One region of the Kitasatospora sp. NPDC048298 genome, then DNA from elsewhere that is predicted to be linked to it. Evidence: riboswitches for the same ligand, from Rfam matches in the RefSeq annotation. Region 1 holds a riboswitch; each other region holds the start of a gene.

Evidence for each region. A riboswitch is a leader RNA that binds a small molecule or an ion and turns the genes downstream of it on or off. The one in region 1 is predicted to bind S-adenosylmethionine.
Region 2: another riboswitch for S-adenosylmethionine. It lies ahead of thrC (threonine synthase); the one in region 1 lies ahead of ACGF0D_RS32550 (aminotransferase class V-fold PLP-dependent enzyme).
Region 3: another riboswitch for S-adenosylmethionine. It lies ahead of ACGF0D_RS12555 (IclR family transcriptional regulator); the one in region 1 lies ahead of ACGF0D_RS32550 (aminotransferase class V-fold PLP-dependent enzyme).

What each region holds. Positions count from the first base shown of each region.
Region 1 covers NZ_JBICYZ010000058.1:14,015-19,128, forward strand. The annotation lists gene ACGF0D_RS32540 (hypothetical protein) at 1-338, shown strand, start outside; gene trpD (anthranilate phosphoribosyltransferase) at 457-1,533, shown strand; SAM riboswitch class IV at 1,643-1,761, shown strand; gene ACGF0D_RS32550 (aminotransferase class V-fold PLP-dependent enzyme) at 1,889-3,256, shown strand; gene ACGF0D_RS32555 (Lrp/AsnC family transcriptional regulator) at 3,260-3,541, opposite strand; gene ACGF0D_RS32560 (rhomboid family intramembrane serine protease) at 3,538-4,365, opposite strand; gene ACGF0D_RS32565 (hypothetical protein) at 4,567-4,830, shown strand; gene ACGF0D_RS32570 (NYN domain-containing protein) at 5,084-5,114, shown strand, end outside.
Region 2 covers NZ_JBICYZ010000014.1:10,936-16,049, forward strand. The annotation lists gene otsB (trehalose-phosphatase) at 1-379, shown strand, start outside; gene ACGF0D_RS13840 (trehalose-6-phosphate synthase) at 366-1,859, opposite strand; gene ACGF0D_RS13845 (glucosyl-3-phosphoglycerate synthase) at 1,898-2,935, opposite strand; SAM riboswitch class I at 3,047-3,181, shown strand; gene thrC (threonine synthase) at 3,198-4,478, shown strand; gene ACGF0D_RS13855 (MoaD/ThiS family protein) at 4,505-4,783, shown strand.
Region 3 covers NZ_JBICYZ010000012.1:64,808-69,921, forward strand. The annotation lists gene ACGF0D_RS12545 (BTAD domain-containing putative transcriptional regulator) at 1-1,265, opposite strand, end outside; gene ACGF0D_RS12550 (hypothetical protein) at 1,526-2,677, shown strand; SAM riboswitch class I at 2,752-2,894, shown strand; gene ACGF0D_RS12555 (IclR family transcriptional regulator) at 3,095-3,808, shown strand; gene ACGF0D_RS12560 (threonine/serine exporter family protein) at 3,868-5,114, opposite strand, start outside.

The DNA.
Region 1 (5,114 bases):
GCCGGCCCGCCGAGGACCTTCCGGAACTGACCTACCTGGAGTGCGCGACCACCCCCGCGGTGCTCAAGGCGCTGGAGAAGGGGGGAGTGGACCTCTGCGTGCTGGACGGTGAGGCCGTTCCGGCCGGGGGGCTGGGCCTCGCGCGCCAGCTCAAGGACGAGATCTACGGCTGCCCGCCGGTGCTGGTGCTGATCGGCCGGCCGCAGGACTCCTGGCTCGCCGCCTGGAGCCGGGCCGACGCGGCCATCTCCCACCCGGTGGAGCCGGTGGCGCTGGCCGAGGCGGCGGCCACCCTGCTGCGGGCGCGACTGGCGAAGCGGACTCCGGCCGTCCGCTGAAGACGGCCCCGGCAACTGGAAAGGACAGGGGTAGAAGCGGAGGCTTCGCTCGATAGGCTGGCTCCATCCGTACGGACGTCCCCCCGTAGTGGGGAACCGACAACAGCTGGAGTCAGCCATGGTGAACGTGAACCCTGCGAACGGCGGTAGCGACCCCGCGCAGGTGGTCCGCACCTGGCCGGACCTCCTGGCGGCACTGTTGCAGGGGGAGGACCTCGACCGCTCGTCCACCGCGTGGGCGATGGACCGGATCATGAGCGGCGAGGCGTCCCCCGTACAGGTGGCCGGGTTCATGATCGCGCTGCGGGCCAAGGGCGAGTCGGTCGAGGAGATCGGCGGCCTGGTCGACGCGATGTACGCGCACGCGGAGCCGCTGGACATCCCCGGCCCGGCGGTGGACATCGTCGGCACCGGCGGCGACCGGGCGAAGACCGTCAACATCTCCACCATGTCCGCGATCGTCGCGGCGGCCGCCGGCGCCAAGGTGGTCAAGCACGGCAACCGGTCGGCCTCCTCGAGCAGCGGCTCCTCGGACGTGCTGGAGAAGCTCGGGGTGGCGCTGGACCTCTCCGCCCGGCGGGTCGCCGAGGTGGCCGAGGAGGTCGGGCTCACCTTCTGCTTCGCGGCGAAGTTCCACCCCTCGATGCGGCACGCCGCCACCGCGCGGCGCGACCTCGGGGTGCCGACCTCCTTCAACATCCTCGGCCCGCTGACCAACCCGGCCAAGGTCACCGCGCACGCCATCGGCTGCTTCGACACCCGGCTGGCCGGACTGATCGCCGGGGTGCTGGCCGAGCGGGGTGCGACGGCGCTGGTCTTCCGCGGTGACGACGGACTGGACGAGCTGACCATCACCACCACCTCGCAGGTCTGGCTGGTGCGCGACGGGGCGGTCACCCGGACCGCCTTCGACCCGCGGGACGTCGGCATCGAGCTGGTCGGCATCGAGGCGCTGCGCGGGGCGGACGCCTCGTACAACGCGGAGGTCGCGCGGCGACTGCTGGCGGGGGAGCACGGGCCGGTCCGGGACGCCGTCCTGCTGAACACGGCGGCGGCGCTGGTCGCGCTCGACCTGCGCGACGCACCGCTCGCCGAGCAGCTGGCGGCCGGCATGGAGCGGGCCGCCAGGGCGATCGACTCCGGCGCGGCCCAGGACCTGCTGCGGCGTTGGTCGGAGGCCACCAGCCGGATCTGACACGGCAGTTGACGGGGCCCGCGGGAATTCCTCCCGCGGGCCCCTCGCGCTGTCCGGATGCCGGACGCCCGTTTGACCGCCCGACGGGCGCGGCCTAGAGTCTTCGCCAGGTCATGAGTGACAGCGCGAAGCCCCAGCTTGCTGTCCGGCAACCCTCCGTCCGTGGCGGGGTGCCCTGGGTGAGGACCGGGTCGTCACGGCAAGCCGTCCGTGCGACAAGCGCGGACGCCGGACGAATGACACTCCCGGGGTCCCTCACCCCTTGAAGGAGTGCATCCTCATGTCCGCCCACCCGTCTCCCGCCACCACCCTTCTCTCGGCGCTCCCCCAGACTTCGTCCGGGGGGACCCCCATCGTGCGGCAGCCCTGCGCCGAAATCTGCGGCCCGCTCGCCGTCCTCGGCACCGACGTCCAGGTCCCGCTGGCCAGCGGTGAGAAGGTCGGCTACGCGGCACTCGACTACGCGGCCAGCTCGCCGGCGCTCCAGCGGGTGTGGGACGACGTCGCCGCCTACGCGCCGTACTACGGCAGCGTCCACCGCGGGGCCGGCTACCTCTCCCAGCTGTCCACCGACCTGTTCGAGCAGAGCCGCCGCACCGTCGGCGAGTTCCTCGACCTGCGCGAGGGCGACCAGGTGGTCTTCACCCGGGCCACCACCGACTCGCTCAACCTGCTGGCCGCCGCCGTTCCGGCCGGCACCCGGGTGTTCGCCTTCGAGACCGAGCACCACGCCTCGCTGCTGCCCTGGGCGCACGCCGGACTGGACGTCACCTACCTGCGGGCGCCGCGCTCGCGGGCCGAGGCGGTGGCCGCGCTGGACGCCGCGCTCGCCGAGGCGCCCGAGGGCCCCAAGCTGCTCTGCGTCACCGGCGCCTCCAACGTGACCGGCGAGCTGTGGCCGGTCGCCGAGCTGACCGGGACCGCGCACCGGCACGGCGCCCGGGTGGTGCTGGACGCCGCCCAGCTGGCGCCGCACCACCGGGTCTCGGTGCGCGAACTGGACGTCGACTGGATCGCCTTCTCCGGCCACAAGATCTACGCGCCGTTCGGCGCCGGGGTGCTGGCCGGCCGGGCGGACTGGCTGGACGAGGCCGAGCCGTACCTGGCCGGCGGCGGGGCGACCCGGACGGTGGCGCGGGAGGCCGACGGCTCGGTGGCCGTGCAGTGGCACACCGGCCCGGCCCGGCACGAGGCCGGCTCGCCGAACGTCATCGGCGCCTACGCGATCGCCTCGGCCTGCCGGGCGCTGACCGAGGCCGGTTTCGACGCGCTGGAGGCCCGCGAGCGGCAGCTGGTCGCCCGGCTGACGGCCGGGCTGGCCGGGATCCCGCAGGTCAAGGTGCTGAACCTGTTCGGGGCCGACTCCGCCCGGGTGGGCGTGCTGTCCTTCGTCGTCCGGGGCTGGAACAGCTCGCACTTCTCGGCCGCGCTGTCCGCCGAGTACGGCATCGGGGTGCGCGACGGCCTGTTCTGCGCCCACCCGCTGGTGCGCACGCTGCTCGGGGACGAGGACGTCGCGCCGTCCGAGTGCGGGGCGCCCGAGCCCTCGCTGCCGGGCGAGCGCAGCCTGAACGCGATCCGGGTGAGCTTCGGCGCCGGGACGCCGGACGAGCACGTCGACCGCTTCCTGACCGCCGTCCGGGAGCTGGTCACGGACGGTGCGGCGTGGAACTACCGCAACGAGGGCGGGCGTTGTGTCGCTGACTCTCGGCGCGAGGGCTGACCGCTACTCGTCCAGGCCGAGGGCGAAGGCGGCCTCCAGGTCGTGCTGGGAGTAGGTGCGGAAGGCGATCTGGGTCTCGGTGTGGGCCACGCCCGGGACCTTGTTGAGCCGGCCCGGGATGACCTCGGCCAGGTCGTCGTGCCGGCGCACCCGCACCATCGCCACCAGGTTGTAGCCGCCGGTCACCGAGTAGACCTCGCTGACACCCTCGATGGCGGCGATGGACTCGGCGATCTCCGGGATGCGGTCGACACTGGTCTTGATCAGGACGATGGCGGTGATCACAGTTCGGGCTCCTTTGTGGGGTGCCGCCAGCGTATCGGGCGTCGGCCCGGTCGTCGCGGGGGGTGGCGGACCACGGTGCAGGCGTAGAGGAACCCGGCCGAGAAGCCGATCACGTGGACCAGGTAGGCCACCCCGGGGCCGGCCGAGTGCACCGACCACCACTGCAGGGCGAACCAGAGGCCGAGCACCAGCCAGGCGGGGAAGCGCAGCGGCAGGAAGAGGAGCAGCGGGACGAGGGTGGTCACCCGGGCCCGGGGGTGGAGGCGCAGATAGGCGCCGAGGACGGCCGCGATCGCCCCGGAGGCCCCGATGAGCACCCGGGTGGAGTTCGGCGAGTGCGCCTCGGCGAGCGCGAAGCCGTACGTGGTCAGGCTGCCGGCGGCCAGGTAGAAGAGGGCGTACCGGGCCCGGCCCAGCCGCCGTTCCACGGTGGGGCCGAAGACCTGGAGGAAGAGCAGGTTGCCCAGCAGGTGCAGCCAGCCGGCGTGCAGGAACAGCCCGGTGAGGACGGACAGGGCCGGGTGCTTGCCCGGGGTCGGGGCGGCCGGGCAGCCGGGGGCCGGGTCGGGGGCCTCGGCCAGCTGCTCGGCGGTCAGCGGCCGTCCGGCCAGCACCTCGGCCGGGACGGCGCCCCAGCGCTGCTCGTACCGCTGCTCCGAGCAGACCCGGGCCTGGCCGGTGCCGTACAGCGGGTTGAGCCCGGCGGCGGGGCCGAGCAGGAAGACCAGGGTGTTGAGGGCGATCAGGGCGTAGCTGACCACCGGGACGGGCACCACCGGGCGGCCGCCCAGGGCGGCGGTGTGGTCGGGGACCGCGAGCGCCATGCGGCCAAGCATCCCTCCGGGCACCGCAGGTGACACGGTGGTTTACGGCAGGTGGACTAGCCGGGGAGTTCAGACGACCGGTGGCCGCGGTGGTTGCCCCAGGCAATAGGCTTGGGGCGGGCATTCCCGCCTCCCGCCGCCGATGCCGGGGCTCCGGGGGGAGCGCCTAGCCCACGCAGGGACCACCCGAGAGGACCCCCGATGACCGTCCCCGCCCTGACCGCCGAGACGCGCTGGCGCTGCACCCTGTGCGGCAACCTCACCCGCTTCGACGTGACCCGCACCGCGCGGGTGACCGAGTTCCTGCACTTCGACCTGGCCGGCGAGTCCAAGGTCGAGGAGACCGAGGTGCTCAGCGAGACGATCGAGTCGGTGCGCTGCCGCTGGTGCAACGCGGTGGACCAGGTCGAGCTGGTGGCCCGCCCGGGTGCCGAAGGGGAGCAGGCCCCCGCCGAGCAGGGCTGACCCCCGCCGCCGCGGCGGGCGGGTGCGCGGAGCACCCGCCCGCGCCGCACGGGACAATACAGAACAAGACGCACGGAGCGTGACGACAGGGGCGGCCGCGGCCGTACCCCGCTGGACCAGGATCGGAGCCGAGGACGTGGTGGACGCAGCGAAGGAGCCCGGCGAAGCCCAGGGGCTTCAGCCCGCTGCGGCCGAGGCCCAGGCCGAGGCGGCCGGGACGGCGGACGACTCCTCCGAGCCCGCGGCGGAGCGCGTGGCCGAGAAGCTCGACCGGCCGCTGCCCG
Region 2 (5,114 bases), on a different contig from region 1:
GCCGCAGGAGGCGTTGGAGCTGTTGCGGGCGCCGGTGGGGGAGTTGGCGGCCGAGCACGGGCTGGTGGTGGAGCCCGGGCGGCTGGTGCTGGAGCTGCGGCCGCCGGGGGTGGACAAGGGGGCGGCGCTGACCGGCTTCCTGCGCGAGCGGGGCGCCCGTTCGGTGCTCTACGCGGGGGACGACCTGGGGGACGTGGCGGCCTTCGCCGCGGTGGAGAAGCTGCGCGGCGAGGGTGTCGCGGGGGTGCTGGTGTGCGCCGGCGCGGTGGGGGACGCGCCGGTGCGGGAGCTGGCCGACCGGGCGGACCTGGTGGTCGCCGGGCCGGAGGGTGTGGTGGAACTGCTGGGGGCTTTGGGGGACGCGCTCACAGCGCGTTGAGCTGGTCCAGGAACCACTGCTGCGGGGGGAGTGCGGTGGCCGCCGCCGCCAGGCGCTTGGTGCGGTCGGCGCGCTCCTCCGGGCTCATGGTGAGGCCGGCGTGGAGGGCGTCGGCGGTGGCGATGACGTCGTAGGGGTTGACGGTGAGGGCGTCGTCCTTGAGTTCGGCGTGGGCGCCGGCCTCGCGGGAGAGGACGAGGGCGCAGCCGTGGTCGGAGACCACGGGGACCTCCTTGGCGACCAGGTTCATGCCGTCGCGGATGGGGTTGACCAGGGCGACGTCGGCGAGGCGGTAGGCGGCGAGGGAGCGCGGGAAGTCGTCGTCGACGTGCAGGATCAGCGGTTGCCAGGTGGGGGTGGCGAACTCCGAGTTGACGGCAACGGCGAGGTCCTGGACCTGTGCCGTGTAGTCGCGGTACTCGGCGAGGTCGGTCCGGGACGGGTAGGCGAAGGCGATGTGCACCACCCGGTCGTGCCACTGCGGGCGGGTGCGGAGCAGGTGCCGGTAGGCCAGCAGGCCGCGGACGATGTTCTTGCTCAGCTCGGTGCGGTCGACCCGGACGATGGTGCGGCGGTCGCCGACGGCCGCGCGGAGGGCGGCGAGGCGTTCGTCGACGTCGGGGCGGTGGGCGCGCTCGCGCAGGAAGTCGGCGTCGGCGCCGAGGGCGTGCACGCCGAGGCGGGTGGTCCGCCGAGTGGGGGTCCCCCCGGTGGTGCGGCCGTCGAGCGTGACGGAGAGCGCGTCGTGGTCGACGGTGGCGCCGAGGAGGTCCTCGCAGCAGGCGGCGAAGGCGCGGGCCCAGCGTTCGGTGAGGAAGCCGGCCCGGTCGGCGCCCAGGATGCCGGTGAGGACGGCCCGGGCGACGTCGTCGGGCAGCAGCCGGTAGTACTCGGGCGGGGCCCAGGGGGTGTGCGAGAAGTGGCCGATCCGCAGGTCGGGGCGGGCCTCCCGGAGCAGGGCCGGGACCAGGGAGAGGTGGTAGTCCTGGACGAGCACCGCGGCGTTCGGGGCGGCTTCGGCGGCCAGGGCTTCGGCGAAGGCCTCGTTGTAGGCCTGGTAGGCGGCCCACTCGGTGCGGAAGCCGGCGTCGAAGGCGGGGGCGGTGGGGGTCGCGTAGAGCAGGTGGTGGACGAACCAGAGGGTGGAGTTGGCGACGCCGTTGTAGGCGCGGGCGAAGGTCTGCGGGTCGAGGTCCAGCATCCGTACGGCCTGGCCGCCGACCTCGTGGCCGGCCAGGTCGAGGCGGCCGTGGGGGGCCTCGGCGGCGGCTCTGCGGTCGGAGTCGTTGAGGGCGGCGCAGACCCAGACGGCGTTCGGGTCCTCGATCGCGGAGAGGCCGGAGACCAGGCCGCCGCCGCCCCGCCGCAGGGTCAGCGTGCCGTCGTCGGCGGTGCTGAATGACACCGGTCCCCGGTTGGAGGCCACCAGGACGGGGGCGGTGCCGGTCGCGTTCGAACGGTTGGTCGTGAGATCGCCCATGGTTGGCATCTTGCCGGGGGCTCGGCGTGGCAAACCCGTCAATGACGGGTGGCGTATTCCGGCACGGTGTGCATCGGGGGGCGTTCCAGGGCGGTCACCGGGTGGGTGTGCGCGGTGAAGGCGCGGGTTTCCGGGTCGCGGGTGAACTGGGTGAGGTGGGGGTGGACGAGGTCGGCCGAGGCCTTGAGGCGGTGGGTGCGGTCGAGGCGTTCCAGGGCGGTCCGGTAGATGGTGGCGGCCATCCGGCCGAGGGCCTGGCCGTCCTGGTGGCGGTGGTGCCGGACGCCGACGTCCACCTGGGCCAGGGCGTCGAGGCCGGCCACTTCCAGGGCGTCGACCAGCAGGCCGAGTTCGACGCCGTAGCCGGTGGGGAAGGGCAGCCGTTCGAGCAGTGAGCGGCGGGCCGCGTACTCGCCGCCGAGGGGCTGGACGAAGCCGGCGAGTTCCGGCCAGTGGAGGTTGAGCAGGGGGCGGGCGACGAGTTCGGTGACCCGGCCGCCGCCGGCGGGCAGGACGGCGCCGTCCGACTCCAGCGGGCGGTCGTACATGGCCTTGACCAGCTGGATGGACTCGTCGGTGAGCAGCGGGCCGACGATGCCGGAGACGAAGGTCGGGTCGAACTCGCGCAGGTCGGCGTCGACGAAGCAGACGATGTCGCCGTGGGTGACCAGCAGGGAGCGCCAGAGCACCTCGCCCTTGCCCGGGACGGCGGGCAGCCGGGGGAGGATCCGGTCGCGGTGTTCCACCCGGGCGCCGGCCTCGGCGGCGACGGCGGCGGTGGCGTCGGTGGAGCCGGAGTCGACGACGACGAGTTCGTCGACGAGCGGGAGGCGTTCCATCAGCTCGCGGCGGACGGTGCGGACGATGTCGCCGACGGTGGCCTCCTCGTCCAGGGCGGGGAGGACCACGCTGACGGTGCGGCCGGTGCGTTCCTTGGCGTCGAGGAGGGTGCGGACCGGCCGGTCGGCCGCGCTCCAGGAGCGGCGGCGGAGCCAGGACGCCACCTGCGGGAGGAGCTCGGGAGTCGGTTCGGCGGGCACGGAGGTCTCCTCGGCGGGGTCGGTGGAATCTGTCATCTCGCGTGGCGGACGGTCCCGTTCAGGATTGGCGCCTTCGGATACAGTCTTCGTACAGCGGTCGGACCTTTGCACGCCGGGGTCGCCGTTGAGCAGCACCACAATTTCACAAGCTCATCCAGAGGGACTGAGGGAACGGCCCGTTGACGTCCCGGCAACCTTCTCGCGCGGCTGTCGTCGACAGGCCCCGGCGGGACAGGTGCCAATTCCGGCCCGTGCGCGACCGCGTCACGGGGAAGATGAGGAGAGAGGCCTCGCCATCATGGCTATCGACACTGCCGCACCCGTTTCCGTCGACCTCGGCCCCGCCACCGCGCTGTCCTGTCGCGAGTGCGGCACCCGCTTCCCGCTCGGCCCCAGCTTCGCCTGCCTGGAGTGCTTCGGCCCGCTGGAGATCGCCTACGAGTTCGGCAGCGAGGGCGCCGAGGAGCTGCGCAAGCGGATCGAGGCCGGTCCGGCGTCCATCTGGCGGTACGCGCCGCTGCTGCCCGTTCCGGCGGACGTGGCCTCGAAGCCGAACCTGAACCCGGGGTGGACCCCGCTGGTGAAGGCGGACAACCTGGGCCGGGAGCTCGGGTTCACCGCCCAACTGCACGTCAAGGACGACTCCGGGAACCCGACGCACTCCTTCAAGGACCGGGTGGTCGCGTGCGCGATCGAGGCGGCCCGGGCGTTCGGCTACACCACGCTGTCCTGCTCCTCCACCGGCAACCTGGCCGGCGCGGTGGGTGCGGCGGCGGCCCGGGCCGGGTTCCGGTCCTGCGTGTTCATCCCGCACGACCTGGAGCAGGGCAAGGTCGTCATGGCCGGGGTGTACGGCGGTGAGCTGGTCGGCATCGAGGGCAACTACGACGACGTGAACCGCTTCTGTTCGGAGCTGATCGGCGATCCGGCCGGCGAGGGCTGGGGCTTCGTCAACGTGAACCTGCGGCCGTACTACGGCGAGGGCTCCAAGACGCTGGCGTACGAGATCTGCGAGCAGCTCGGCTGGCGGCTGCCGGAGCAGATCGTGATCCCGATCGCCTCGGGCTCGCAGCTGACGAAGATCGACAAGGGTCTCCAGGAGCTGATCAGGCTGGGCCTGGTCGAGGACCGGCCGTACCGGATCTTCGGTGCCCAGGCCGAGGGCTGCTCGCCGGTGTCGGCCGCGTTCAAGGCCGGCCGGGACGTGATCAAGCCGGTCAAGCCGGACACCATCGCCAAGTCGCTGGCGATCGGCAACCCGGCCGACGGCCCGTACGTGCTGGACATCGCCCGCCGCACCGGTGGCGCGGTGGAGGACGTCACGGACGCCGAGGTCGTGGCGGCGATCCGGCTGCTGGCGCGGACCGAGGGCATCTTCGCCGAGACCGCGGGCGGGGTGACCGTCGGCGTGCTGAAGAAGCTGGTCGAGACCGGGCAGCTGGACCCGTCGAAGGAGACCGTCGCGATCAACACCGGCGACGGCCTGAAGACCCTGGACGCCGTCTCCGACGCCGGGATGACCGCCGTCATCCGCCCGACGCTGGACTCGTTCCGCGCCGCCGGCCTCGTGTCCGCCTGAACCACCCGCCCCCGCAAGGAGAATTCATGAGCGCCAACGTCCGCATCCCCACCATCCTGCGCACCTACACCTCCGGCGCCGCCGAGGTGACCGCCGAGGGCGCCACCCTGGCCGAGGTCGTCGCCGACCTGGAGAAGAACCACGCGGGCATCTCGGCCCGCATCCTGGACGACACGGGCAAGCTGCGCCGCTTCGTGAACGTGTACGTGAACGACGACGACGTGCGCTTCGCCGAGGGCCTGGCGACCGAGATCGGGGACGGCGCCAGCATCTCGATCATCCCGGCGGTGGCCGGCGGCTGCTGAGCCCGCAAGAGAACCCGCGGTCGCCCGCGCGTACGGAATTCCGCTGTCCGTATGCGCGGGCGACCGCTCGCATTCCTGCGGGAATATTTCCGGGTCGAGTCGGAGTAGAGTGTCGCTCGGCTGGGAACAGGGTTTCCCTTTCGGCCCCGCAGTGCTCGGCCCGGGGCGTCCGGCCGATGGGACCGGCCCGTGAAACCTGTCAGGCGGATGTCAGAATTACCGCAGGCATTTGGGTAATTCGTCCGCTATGTCCGGCGTTAAATGCCGAGAACATCCCGATTCGGTCCGTCCTGTCCCTTGACGCCGTGCCGGAATTACCGGTGGTTGGCCC
Region 3 (5,114 bases), on a different contig from region 1:
GCCGAGCGGGCGTCCAGGCCGTCCGGCACCGCGTCGGCCGACACGCCGAGCGCCACCAGGAAGCCGCAGAGCACCGCCTCCGGATCGGCCGGGGTGGCGTCGGCGCCCCGCAGGTCCGCGTAGAGCTGTCCGTCCGGGTAGGCCTCGCGGACCCGGTGGGCGACGTGCAGGGCCAGCGCGGTCTTGCCGACCCCGCCCATGCCGACCACGGTCGCGATCGCCAGCGCCTGTTGGCCCGGTGCGCCGAGGGCCCCGACCAGCCGCTCGACCAGCGCCGTACGTCCGGTGAAGTCCGCGGCGTCGGGCGGCAGTTGGGCCGGTCTTGGGGCGCCGCTCCCGGTCGGGGCGGCGGGCGCGTCCGCCGCCGCCTGGGCCTTGGCGCGCGGGTCCGGCGACTCGGCCCCGGGCGCGCCGGGCTCCGCCGGTCCGGAGCCGGGCGGGGCGGAGGCCGGCGCCACGGAGACGGGCGGGGCCGACCGTGGCGCGACGGCCGGCGCCGGGGCGGCGAGCGACGGGTCGCCCTCCAGGATCCGCTGGTGCAGCAGGTCCAGCTCCGCCCCCGGCGCCACGCCCAGTTCGGCCAGGAACAGCTGACGCGCGCCCCGGAACACCGCCAGCGCGTCCGCCTGCCGCCCGGCCTGGTACAGCGCCCGCATCAGCAGCCCGTACGCCCGCTCGTGCAGCGGGTGCTCGGTGGTCAGCGAGGTCAGCTCCGGAATGCACCGGGAGTAGCGGCCCAGCGCCAGGTCCAGCGCGATCCGCTCCTCCAGCAGGGTCAGCCGGAGCTCCTGCAGCCGCTGGCGCTGGCGCTGCGCGAACGGGCCGGGAATGCCCGCCAGCGGCTCGCCCTGCCACAGCTCCAGCGCCTGGTTCAGCAGGTCGCGCGCCTGCTGCGGCTCCCCGGCCGCCGCCGTCCGCTCGGCCTGCCCCGCCAGCTCCTCCGCCTGCGCCGCGTCCACCGCGTGCTTGGGCAGCACCAGCCGGTAGCCGTCCCCGACCGAGGTCAGCACCGTCGGCGCGTCCGGCTCCTCGCCGTGCAGGACCTTGCGCCACCGCCAGGCGTAGGTGCGCACCGTCGTCATCGCGGTGCCCGGCGGCTCCTCGCCCCACAGGGCGTCGATCAGGTCGGTGGCGCTCGCGCCGTGCCCGGGCCGGAGCAGCAGCACCGCCAGCATCGCCTGCTGCTGGGGGCTGCCCACCTTCAGCGCGGTCGCGCCGCGCTGCGCTCTCATCAGTCCCAGCACCGAGAACCGGAATTCATCCATGACTGCACCTGCCCGCCTCATGTGCTCGCCCCCGCCCGCGCACGTGCCGCCCCCGATTTGATGAGCCCCTATCAACCCACGCCACCGGGCGTGATGTCGAGAGATCGTCGACCCGATGGTGATCCGGTGTTGATCGGCCGTCACGACAATCGATGGTGTGGCACCCGCCGACGGCCCGGCCCCGGCCGTCGGACCCGCCACGTCCCCGGCCGCCCGGCCGCCGCCCGGGCGCCCCCCACGGCTCTCGGAGGCGGACGCCCATGGACACCGACCTGCTGCACACCGACCGGCTCGACACCGCCCCGGTCGGCACCGACCCGTTGACCAGCGACCTGCTCCAGCGGCTGCTCGACGTCGACCCGGCCGCCGGGCCGGCCGAACTGCTCCACCGCGCCCGCGCCGACCGCCACCTCCCGTACCTGGTGCTCGCCGCGCTCTCCCGCGAGGGCGTGCGGATGGGCGGGCACGCCCGGGCCGAGCTGCAGCGCGCCCGCGACCGGGCCGAGTGTTACGCCCGGGTCGCCCGCGACCTCGCCGACGCCACCGGCGTCCGCCCGATCCGGGACCTCCCCCTGGCCGGCTACTACCCGCCGGACCTGCCCCGGCCGCTGGGCGGGCTCAGCCTCGTCAGCCCCACCGAGGCGACGCTCTGGCAGGCCGTCAACCGGCTGGTCACCGACCACCCGGTGGAGTCCGTCGAGGTCACCCTGCTCGGCGAGCGGCCCCGGCACACCGCCGTCACCCTGCGCTGGCCGGCCGAGGACCCGCTGCTCGACCCCTGGTACCAGGTACGGGTCGCCACCGCCGCCCTCACCGGCGACCTCGCCACCGTCCCCGTCCGCCCCTACCTGGCCGCCGACGAACACGTGGAATGCCTGATCGCCCTCGCCGAGGAGGGGCTCGCGCGCACCTTCCTGGCCGGCGACGTGATCGACGTGGCCCACCTCGCCGGACAGCCCTTCGACCCCGCCGAGACCGCCGCGGTCCTCGCCGCCTACCGGCTCGCCCCGGAGGCCGCCGCCCTGCTCGACCTCGCCGCCGCGCACGTGCCGCTCGGCTCCCTGCGGGACGTGCGCACCGTCCTGGAGGCCGAGGTCGGCCCCGAACTCCGTCGCCGCCGGACCCTCACCCGCACGCACCGGCCGCGCAAGGGGACCCTGCTGCGCCACGGCACCCTGCTGCGCCGCACCGTCATCCGGCACCAGTGGGACGAGGCCCTGCTGCTCCCGGCCGGTGGCGCCACCCTGCTGCTCACCCCGGTCGCCGACTACCTGCTCGGCGCCGAGGGCACCCGGCCGACGGCGGCCGAACGCGCCGCCGCCCTGGCCGCGCTGCGGGCCTGGGACACCACCGCCCCCGGCGGCCCGCACCCGGCCCCGTGCACCGGACTGTCGGAGCCGCGCCACCGCTGAGCGGGCCCGCCCGCCCGCCGTCGAGAGCAGGGGGGCTTGGCAGCGGGCCCGGGAAGTCTTGTATCGTTCCTGGCGAATCATCCAGAGGGGTGGAGGGACCGGCCCTACGAAGCCCCGGCAACTCCCCGTTCGACCCGGCGTCCGAAGTACGCGCCGTGCCGTCCGGGATCAGTGCCAACTCCGGCCTGTCGCCAATGTGGCGCGGGAAAGATGAGGAGACACGGTGCTCTCTGTGCTGTCCTTCGCCCGGGCGCTTCCCGCCCCGGCGCTTTCGCGTACCCGTCTCGTGCCCGGCGCAGGCAATCGGCCGACTTCCGCGGCCCGTCCTCGCTGACCACCCCCGGCTCCCCGCCAGGAGCCGCCGTGAGCAGCGCCGACCCGCTGCTCCCGGGCCTTGAGACTGGAGTACCCCCACCCATGGAGAACACGAGCGGCGTCGGCGTGCTCGACAAGGTCACCTCGATCCTCGGGATCCTGGAGGCGGGCCCCGCCACCCTCGGCGGCCTCGTCGCGGCCACCGGCATGGCCCGCCCCACCGCCCACCGGCTGGCCGTCGCACTCGAACACCACCGCCTGGTCAGCCGGGACGTGAACGGCCGGTTCATGCTCGGCCCCCGGGTCGGCGAGCTTGCCGCGGCCGCCGGCGAGGACCGCTTGCTGGCCGCGGCCGGCTCGGTCCTCACCCACCTGCGGGACCTCACCGGCGAGAGCGCCCAGCTCTACCGCCGGCAGGGCGAGGTACGGATCTGCGTGGCCGCCGCCGAACGCCTCACCGGCCTGCGGGACACCGTCCCGGTGGGCATCACCCTCCCCATGAAGGTCGGCTCCGCCGCCCAGGTCCTGCTCGCCTGGGAGGAGCCCGAGCGCCTCCACCGCGGGCTGCAGGGCGCCCGCTTCACCGCCACCGCGCTGAGCGGCGTACGGCGCCGGGGCTGGGCGCAGTCCGTCGGCGAGCGCGAACTCGGGGTCGCCTCCGTGTCCGCGCCCGTCCGCGGCCAGTCCAACCGGGTGGTGGCCGCCGTCTCGGTCTCCGGTCCGATCGAACGGCTCACCCGCCACCCCGGCGCCCAGCTCTCCCAGGCCGTGGTCGAGGCGGGCCGCCGCCTCACCGAGGCCCTGCGCCACGCCTGACGGGACGGGGGCGGACCAGGGTCCGCCCCCACCCCGTCAGGGGGCCGCCGCCCCGGAGTTCAGGCCCGGGACAGCAGCACGGCGCGGGAGGGCCGGGGGATCCGGCTGATCACCGCGCCGATCAGCGTGCCGATCGACACCCCGAAGACCGCCGACACGGCCGCCAGGACCGACTGGGCCCCGTTCCCGACCTCTATCTGCGCCGTGTTCAACAGACCGAAGGAGCCCGGCACCACGATCCAGAACGCCGGGAGGTAGAGCACCTGCCAGAGCGGGCCGCCCGGCAGCCAGTGCACCAGGGTGGCCGCGACCGCGGCGGCGACCGCCCCGGCCAGGCCGCCTATCGCCGCGCCGTGCACCGACCCCACCGCCACCTGGGCGGTCACGCTGACCGCGATCACGGCGACGATCCACGGGATGGCCGAGGGCGGTGTCTGGACGTTGACCACCACTCCGGCCACCGCGATCGCCAGCCCCAGCGCGATCACCCACCAGCTGGGCTTGGCGACCTGGACGTTGGCCAGCGCGGTGGCCGGCATGCCGGTCGCCGTCGCGGCCGCGGCCACCCCGGCGAGGAACAGCGCCAGCTGGACCGCGCCGGACACCAGCCTGGCCGTGCCCGCGCTGGCCGCGCCCGCGGCGATCTCGGACAGCCCGGTGACCAGCAGCCCGCCCGGCAGCAGGATCGCCAGGGTGGCCACGATCGTCCGCAGCGGGCCGTCCAGCAGCGAGGCCCGCGCGAGTGCCAGGACCAGCAGGGCGACCAGGAAGCCGGCCGTGACGGGCAGCAGCGGCCGCAGGTACGGCAGCCGTCGGGCGAGCACGGTCAGCCCCACCACGATCAGCGAGCCGAGCCCGGCCGCCAGCACGTTCGCCGCCGCCGGCTGGAGGAAGAGGCAGACCCCCACACCGACCGGCAGCGCCCCGAGATCCGCCACCCACGCGGGCCAGCGGGCCGGCGCCCGCCGGATCCGGTCCAGTTCGGCCAGCGCCCGGGGCCCGTCGAGCTCGCCCGCCCGCAGCCGGTGCACCAGGTGGAGGACGTCGGCCGTCTGCTCGAACCGCAGCGCGCCGCCGACGGGCTGGAACCGGGTGGCGCCGTCCGCGTCCAGCGAGACGAACAGCCCGTTGGTCAGCGCGGCGACCCGCACCTCAGGAGCCCCCAACGCCCGTCCCAGCCAGTGGAGTTCCTCCTCGACGTCATGGACGGGCAGGCCACCGCCGAGCAGGGCCTCGCCCAGGTCGAGGAGGAGACGGCGGAGCGGTTCGGGCGGGGCATCGACGACCCGGACCGATGGAGACTTGC